DNA from 2 places in the Paraburkholderia sp. J10-1 genome. Region 2 is predicted to be linked to the other one. Evidence: riboswitches for the same ligand, from Rfam matches in the RefSeq annotation. Region 2 holds a riboswitch; the other holds the start of a gene.
The links. A riboswitch is a leader RNA that binds a small molecule or an ion and turns the genes downstream of it on or off. The one in region 2 is predicted to bind manganese.

Region 1 (4,209 bases), on a different contig from region 2:
AATCAACAGCCGGGACTCGCCAACCCATATGCTGGAAATAGTTTGCTTTATAACGGTAGCTTTGAAAGCGGTACACTAGACGGCTGGACGCTTAACGGCTCGACGGGTAACAGTGTAGCGATTTCGACTATTGGTGCACATAGTGGCACTAGCTGTCTGACGCTCTCGTTGACCAATGGCAATTCCGGATGTTCGGCCAGCCAGGATGTGGCTGCACGCGCTGGTGAGGCGATTCTTGTTGCCGGATGGGTGAATGTTGCTGCAGTAGTTCAGGCGGGACAGACTGGGTATGCGTCGATTCGAGTCCAGTTGATTACACAAGCAGGTTTGATCGTCGGAGATTTGAATCTGGGTACCTATAGCGCTTCCACCGGCGGGTATGCGCAGATTGGGGGGCGCGTAATCGTGCCCACTGGCGTTGCGACCCTTCGCCTCTCGTGCTATGCGACGCATATGGTGGGCACAGTTTCTTTTGACGATTTGTTTGCATGTCCCATTTAGAGCTTCTCCATAGGCAATTGGTATCTCTTCAAAGTGAGAGAGAATGCTATGGTGTGCTTCTCGCCTGAATGAGTAACTTGCGGCCTTGCTTGGACGGGCGCGGGCCGCTCTTTCTAATTCGCTCGTTGGTTAGTCGGACGCGGCGCATACAATGGCAAGACCGCCCGGCAGACACGGCTTTGACAACAGAGTGGACCGGCCAGCCCTTCTTTACGGCATGACCTCCCGACGGGGGGCAACATCATGCCGGATTTTTCCAGTTTCAAACGGAGCGGCTTTCTGGGCCAAGGTCGTTCTGTATAAGAATACTGTATGTCTGTGACTCTCGAATTGTTAAATTGGCGACGAAGCATGATCGCTGCGCTCTAGATACGTATTCCGAATGGTGTCGTAAGTTCTTGATTTGTATGGCGGTGAAGTCCCACTTCTGGCCGCAGATTATTGGACAGAAAATGAATGCATCTCCCTGACCCTAAAGGGAAACGTATACAGGTCGTTGAATTTGTATCGGAGAGAGCGGCCCCCACGACTGCACCTTTCCAACTGAATGAAGACGAGAAGACCATGATGCACGACCGATGGACCCGCCGCGCCCTACTGATGCTGGCGGCGCTCGCACTCACGCTCTCCGGCTGCACGACTTACGTGACGAGCCAGGTGACCGCTTTCTCCGCATGGGACGGCGGCAGCGACGCCACGCGCACCTTTGCGTTCACACGCAGCGCCGAGCAGAGCCAGAGCATCGAGCAGAGCACCTACGAGCAGTTCGTCGCCAACGGGCTCGCGACGCATGCGTTCCGCCTCGTGGCCGAACCGCAGGCGCACTACCTCGTGGGGCTCGCTTACGGCAGCCGCACCGACACGGTGACGGTTGCGCAGCCCGTGTTCTACAACCCCTGGCCGGGCCCGTACTGGGGCCCCTGGAACCCGTGGGGCGCGTGGGGACCGTATCAGCCCGCCTACGTGAACCAGACCTATCCGGTGTATTCGCATGCGCTCGGCATTCGCATCACCGAAAGGGCGAGCGGCAAGGAGGTCTACAACGTGACTGCGCGCACTTCCGGCGACGATCCGTCGCTCGTGCGCGTGATGCCCTTTCTCGTGCAGAGCGCGCTGGGGAATTTCCCTCTAGCTAACGGCACCGTGACGGAGGTCAAGATTCCGCTAGGCAAGGGCGGCGGTGCACCGAACGAGACCAGTGCGGCCTCGCCTGCAGCGGCGCAGGGTGCCGCAGCCGCACCCGCCAAATAGGCACGTCAGAACCCCACGCCCAGAATCGCGAGCACGCCGAGCACGACGAACAGCACCGCCGCAATCGCATGCACGAGCTTCGTCGGCAGCTTGTGGGCGAAGCGGTCGCCGAGCAGGATTGCAGGCACGTTCGCGATCATCATGCCGAGCGTCGTGCCGGCCACCACGCCGAAGAAGTCGTGAAAGCGCGCGGCGAGCGCGACGGTGGCGATCTGCGTCTTGTCGCCCATCTCGGCGAGAAAGAAGGTCACGACCGTCGCGCCGAATACGCCAAGCTGCGAGCGGTTCACGCTCGCTTCGCCTTCTTCGAGCTTGTCCGGCACGAGAATCCACAGCCCCATGGCGACAAACGAGGCGGCGAGCGCCCAGCGCATCACACCGGGCGTGACGAGCGCGCCGAGCCACGTGCCGAGCGCGCCCGCGCCCGAGTGGTTGACGAGCGTGGCGACGAGCACGCCGAGAATGATCGGCACGGGTTTGCGGTAGCGCGCCGCGAGCACGAGCGAGAGCAGCTGTGTCTTGTCGCCAATTTCGGCGAGCGCGACGGCTCCGGTGGAAACCAGAAAAGCTTGGTTCACGTTGTGGTGGATCCTCGGGCCGTGGTGTGTGCGAGCGACGACCCACGCACCGCCGGGCCCTGTTGCGGCGGTCATGGGTCATCGGTCTCGCCAGGCCCGGGATAAAGGCTGCGTCCGCCATGGCCGCGCAGGCCAAGTCTGTTGACGGACGCCCCCGCGAATTCGCGCGCGGCAAGCGCGGGGTCTTGAGACCGGCGCTGCGGCACTGTGGCGCGATTCGGAGGCGGCTACTCCCCAATGAGGCGCGGATTATACCATGCAGGTTTTCCCTGCAACCCGCGCCGGGCGGGGCTTTCAGCGGTGCGCGCCGTCGCGGCTGTGCACGCGTTTGCCCGCCGCGTACGTCTCGAACACGGCGCGGTCGTCGCCGAGCAGGGCGAGCGCGAACAGCAATTCTTCCAGCGATTCGGCGCGCGCCGTACGCCGCGCGAGCAGCGGCGTGGACTGCGCATCGAGCACGACGAAGTCCGCTTCGCTGCCGGGCGCGAGCGTGCCGATCTTGTCGGCGAGATCGAGCGCGTGGGCCGCGCCCGCTGTCGCGAGCCAGAACATGCGCGTGGCCGTGAGATGGTGGCCGCCCATGCGCGCGACCTTGTGCGCCTCGTTCATGGTTTGCAGCATCGAGAACGAGGTGCCGCCGCCCACGTCGGTGGCGAGCGTCACGGGCATCGACGATGCGCCCGCCTTGTCGAAGTCGAACAGTCCGCTGCCGAGGAACAGGTTCGAGGTCGGGCAGTGCGCGGCAACCGTGCCGGTGTCCGCCATGCGGCGGCGGTCTTCGTCGTCGAGCCAGATGCAGTGGCCGTACACCGCGCGCTTGCGCAGGAGTCCGTAGTGATCGTACACATCGAGGTAGCTGCGATGACCCGGGAACAGTTCCTTGACCCACTTCACCTCATCCGGGTTTTCAGCCACATGGCTCTGGATGAAGATGTCGCCGTGCGCCTTCGCGAGCGCGCCGCACGCTTCGAGCTGCGCTTCGGTCGAGGTGGGCGCAAAGCGCGGCGTGAGCGCGTACATCTGGCGCCCGCGGTTGTGCCAGCGCTCGATCAGCTCGGCGCTGTCGTCGTAGCCCGTTTGCGGCGTATCGCGCAGGAACTCGGGGCAATGGCGGTCCATCAGCACCTTGCCCGCGACCATGCGCAGGTTCTTCGCTTCGCTCGCGGTGAAGAGCGCATCGGCGGACTGCTTGTGCACGGTGCAATACACGAGCGCCGTGGTCGTGCCGCAGGCGAGCAGTTCATCGACGAAAAAGCGCGCCGTGTCCTGCGCCACCGCTTCGTTTTCGAAGCCGCGCTCGGTCGGGAACGTGTAGGTGTCCAGCCACGGCAGGAGGCCCGGCGCGGGCGACGCGATCATGTCCGTCTGCGGATAGTGGATGTGCGTGTCGATGAAGCCCGGCACGATCAGCTTGTCGCGCAGGTCATGGACTGTTGCGCCTTCGCTCACGCGCGACGTGAGCGCGGACCACGCGCCCGAGGCGAGCACGTGGCCGTCTTCGACGATCACGACGCCGTCTTCGTTGAAGACCGCGGCGTCGGACGATTGCGCGGGATCGCCGGTGAACGTCAACAGTTTTGCGCGGTAAGCCGATTGAGTCATGGGAACTTCGTCTCCGATAAATTCAGGTATTCGTCCAATGCATGCCCCGCATGTCGCGCGCCGCTCCTGAAAACGAGGCGCGAGAGGGCCCACGGTCCGGCGCTCGCGCGCTGGACCGGATTCGTGTGACAGCCCGGGCTGGGGCTTGCTGTGCGGACGAGTCCGCGTTTTTGTTCGCGCGTTAGTGCACGCTTTAAGCCGTTGTGCGCTTCCAGTTCGCGTCGAGCTTCGCGATCAGCGCGGCGCGCTCTTCGGGCGTCACGAACGAAGCCTCGAA
Region 2 (4,209 bases):
ACATCCGCACGAAAATGAAGAAATGTTTAACCAGAGACTTGCCGATACCGGCTTCGATATTTATTTAGGAACTCTTATCAATCACATAAACTTGCCGCGAAAAAACAACGCCGGTACACGCCACGGCCTTGTGATGCCGAACTGACGGTGCATTGGCGCTCATGCGCTTTCTGAAACTCAGTCTTTCCGTTTTTCAAATTCGTCCATGCAGGGCGATACGCATAATCGCCGCTGAATTTCGGGGCGCCGGCCCGCATCGTGTCTTCACGTGCCTTCGCGCGCCGCGAATTCACTCTCACCTACGCCACTCATCAACGAAGATCATTCAATGAAAAAAACCGCTCTCGCCGCCGCCTTTACGCTGGCAACCTTCGCCTCCATCGCCCACGCGCAAAGCAGCGTGACGCTCTACGGCTCGCTCGACACCTCCGTTGCCTGGTTCGGCAACCAGCAAGGCAAGAACGGCTCGGGCGGCACGTTCCAGATGATGTCCGGCAACCTGTCGCCTAACCTCTGGGGCCTGCGCGGCACTGAGGATCTCGGCAACGGCCTTTCGGCGATCTTCAAGCTCGAAAGCGGCTTCAATATCGACAACGGCAAGCAGAACCAGGGTGGTCGACTCTTCGGCCGCACGGCGATGGTCGGCCTGAATTCGAACACCGCCGGCGCTGTCACGCTCGGCCGCCAGTACGATCCGCTCATCGACTTGCTGCAGCCGCTCACCAACGACGGCGCATTCGGGTCCGCGTTCGCCACGCCGGGCGACATGGACAACTACGACAACAGCTACCGCACCAGCAACTCGATCAAGTACGCGAGCCCTAACTTCGGCGGCCTGCAAATGAGCGCGATGTACGCGTTCGGCGGCCAGCCCGGCAGCACCGGCGCGGGACAGACATGGGCCGTGGCGGCCGCTTACAACCATGGTCCGTTCGGCTTCGGCGCGGGCTACTTCAAGGCCAACAGCAACGGCGGCACGGCCGCGACGTTCGACGGCCTGAATCCGAACACCGATGTGAACGTGGATTCCACCGCCATTACGGGCGGCTTCGTCTCCGCGAACTCGCTGCAGATCATTCGTGCAGCCGGCGACTACACGTACGGGCCGGTAACGGCAGGTCTCGCGTACAGCAACGTTGAGTACGCGAACTATCAGAGCGCGGCCGGCGCGAACAGCAACACGAAGTTCAACACGGGCCAGGCCTTCATCAACTATCAGGTCACGCCGGTCGCGCTCGTGGGCTTCGGCTACAACTACACGAAGGGTCACGGCAACGGCGTAGACGCGAGCTACAACCAGTTCAGCCTCGGCGGCGACTATTTCCTCTCCAAACGCACCGACATCTACGTGCTCGCGGGCTACCAGAAGGCTTCGGGCAAGACGATCGATGCGGGGACGGGCGAACTCGTCAACGCGGTCGCCTCGTTCGGCGACTTCGGCAACGATGCGACCAACGACAAGCAGGCCATGGCGATGGTCGGCCTGCGTCACAAGTTCTAATTCGCATCGAGCGGCGAGTGCGCCGGAAAATCGCTCGCCGCCATGAACTTCGGCTATAATCGCCCCCTGTCTTAGGGGAGTAGTCTGCAACGCCAACCTGGGCGTTGCGCCGCCGTCAACATAATTGGTGCCCCTGCACCATGGCGTCGGCAGCCGTATTGCGAGTGACTGCAGCGAATCGCTGCAAAGCGCGGCCTGACGAGACCTATGACGTTTTCCCTTTCACCCGGGCCGGGCGAAGGGAAGCGTCATGGTTTCGGTGCCCGGCTCGCACAATACGGCAATAACAATGACTCGTCTCGCCCCGCATCACCTTCTCATTTGCGCCACGGAGCGTTCGTCATGATCTTGACGTTCGCCCTGCTCGTTGCCTCGGCCGGCATCATCTACTTGTCCTGCGAGACCTTCGTCAATAGCGTCGAGTGGCTCGGTCAAAAGCTCAAGGTCACGCAGACCGCCACCGGCACGATCCTCGCCGCGTTCGGCACGGCGTTGCCCGAGAGCGTGGTCACGCTCGTTGCGGTCGCTTTCGGTGGGGACCCCGCACACAAGGAAATTGGCGTAGGCGCCGCGATTGGCGGGCCGCTCGCGCTCAGCACGATCGCCTATGCCGTAGTGGGCGTCGCACTGCTCGCCACCGCGAAACGCGTGGGCCGCGAGCGCGCTACCACCGTCGATGTAAATACGCGCCGCCTGCGCCGCGACCAGCTCTGGTTCCTTGCGATCTTCGTCGCGAAGATCGCGCTCGGGCTCGTGCTGTTCAGCTTCAAGCCGCTGCTGGGCATCGCGTTTCTCGCGGCCTACGCGTTCTACTGCTGGAAGGAGCTGTCCGCCGAAGACAGCGGCGAAGTGGAAGGCGATCTCGAGCCGCTCAAGCTGCGCCCACACGACGAGAATCCGGCCATGGTGTGGATTCTGCTGCAGACGCTCGGTGCGCTCGCGGTGATCTTCGCGGCCTCGCATCTGTTTGTGCAGCAGATCAGCGCCGTGGGGCCGTGGCTCGGCCTGAGCCCGCAGTTGACCGCCGTGTTGTTCAGCCCGATCGCAACCGAACTGCCCGAGATCATGAACGCGATCATCTGGGTGCGTCAGGGCAAGGAGCGCCTCGCGCTTGCGAACATCAGCGGCGCGATGATGATTCAGGCCACGATTCCCACGGCGTTCGGCCTCTTCTTCACGCCGTGGCATCTCGGCACGCCTTCGATTCTTGCGGCCGTGACGACCATGGTCGCCATTCTGTTTCTGCAGTGGGCGTTTCGTGCGCCAAAGGTGCGCAGCCGTCAGCTCACGCATGTCGGCTGGCTCTATGTGGTGTTCGCGGCGTTGCTGTTCGTGGTTTGACGCGGTTCTGAGCTACCTCAGGCCGCAGCGGCGGCCTGGGCGGCGCCCGCATGGTGATGAAGCCAGCGGATCATGTCCGAATGCCTGACCACGCCAACGAGCCGCCTCGCGTCGTCCATGACGGGAATGTCGTGATAGGCGTGCTCGATGAAGATCGGCACCAGATGCGCGAGCGGCGTGGCCCGATGGACCGCGTGCACGCCGGCCGCCATCACCGCCTCGACCGTTTCCTCCACGCGCGCCGACTCGCGCAGCACCGCGCGGCGCAGTGCATTCCAGAATCGCTCGATGCCGGCCGCCTGCACGAGATCGCCGAGCGCGTGATGCGTGACGACGCCAACCACGCGGTCCATGGCGTCGACCACGGGCAGCGTCGAAGCGCCGTGGCGGCGGAACATGTCGTGCGCCGCCCGCGCCCCCATTGTTGCGGGCACAGCGGGACAGCCAATCGACATGATTTCCTCACAAGTTAGTTGTTCGAACGACTTTTGCGGAACGTTCAGCGGCTGCAATCGATGTTGCGAGAGCGCAGCAAGCGGCATGGCAGCGGCTTGCTGCGGAGCACGAAACGCGGCGCGCGGATAGCGGTGTCCGGTCAGCGCGTGGAAGGCGAGCGCAGCGCTCAGCAAGGCGAAGGACTGGAACGCGATCGGCGCAAGCACGAAGTGAAAGCCGAGTGCGTGCACAGCGGGACCGCCGAGCACGGCCGTGAGCGCGACCGCGCCTGAAGGCGGATGTACGCAGCGGCACAGGAACATCGCGCAGATCGCGAGCGCCACGGCGACGGAAGCCGCCGCGATGGGCGACGCGATCCATTGCGCGCACGCCACGCCCACCAGCGCGGAGACGAAGTTGCCGCCAAGAATCGACCACGGCTGCGCCAGCGGGCTGTCCGACGCGCCGAAGAGCAGCACCGCGGAGGCGCCCATGGGCGCCACGAGCAACGGAATATCGCCCGCCGCGCCGAATATCAAATGGGTTGCGAGCCCAGCGAACGCGATGCCGATCATCGCCCCGCCGCAGCGCCGCACGCGTTCGCCCCACGGCGGCGCCGCCGGGTTGGGCACGAAACTCGTCAGCCATTCGGTGAGCGTGGCGCGGGTCATAGCGGGGCTTGCTGGTCGGTATGTCAGCCAGAATACCGACGCCCGCCGAATATCAACAATTGATATTTCTGAGCGCATATATAATTCATTCTGTATGCATGTTTGGAGCCGCCACGTCGCTCAGTGTGCCTTTGCGCTAACCTCAGAGGGCTTGCGGGCTGCCTAGTCAGTGCCGCCGCCCCGAGTGCCAGCCTTTCGGACAGGGCAATCGATGGCTTTGAATTACTTTGGACTGCCATGCTTGTTCACCATCTGGCGACC

Region 1: it holds a riboswitch for manganese, as region 2 does, so the genes downstream of both, U5A65_RS19800 (TMEM165/GDT1 family protein) here and U5A65_RS37260 (sodium:calcium antiporter) in region 2, are expected to answer to the same signal.

Annotation. Positions count from the first base shown of each region.
Region 1 is NZ_CAJMYW010000006.1:49,513-53,721, reverse strand. Features, by position in the region: gene U5A65_RS19810 (hypothetical protein) at 1-501, shown strand, start outside; gene U5A65_RS19805 (DUF4136 domain-containing protein) at 1,066-1,752, shown strand; gene U5A65_RS19800 (TMEM165/GDT1 family protein) at 1,758-2,330, opposite strand; yybP-ykoY riboswitch at 2,423-2,578, opposite strand; gene guaD (guanine deaminase) at 2,625-3,932, opposite strand; gene U5A65_RS19790 (adenosine deaminase) at 4,126-4,209, opposite strand, start outside.
Region 2 is NZ_CAJMYW010000025.1:21,696-25,904, reverse strand. Features, by position in the region: gene U5A65_RS37265 (porin) at 329-1,501, shown strand; yybP-ykoY riboswitch at 1,564-1,770, shown strand; gene U5A65_RS37260 (sodium:calcium antiporter) at 1,844-2,842, shown strand; gene U5A65_RS37255 (HPP family protein) at 2,860-3,948, opposite strand.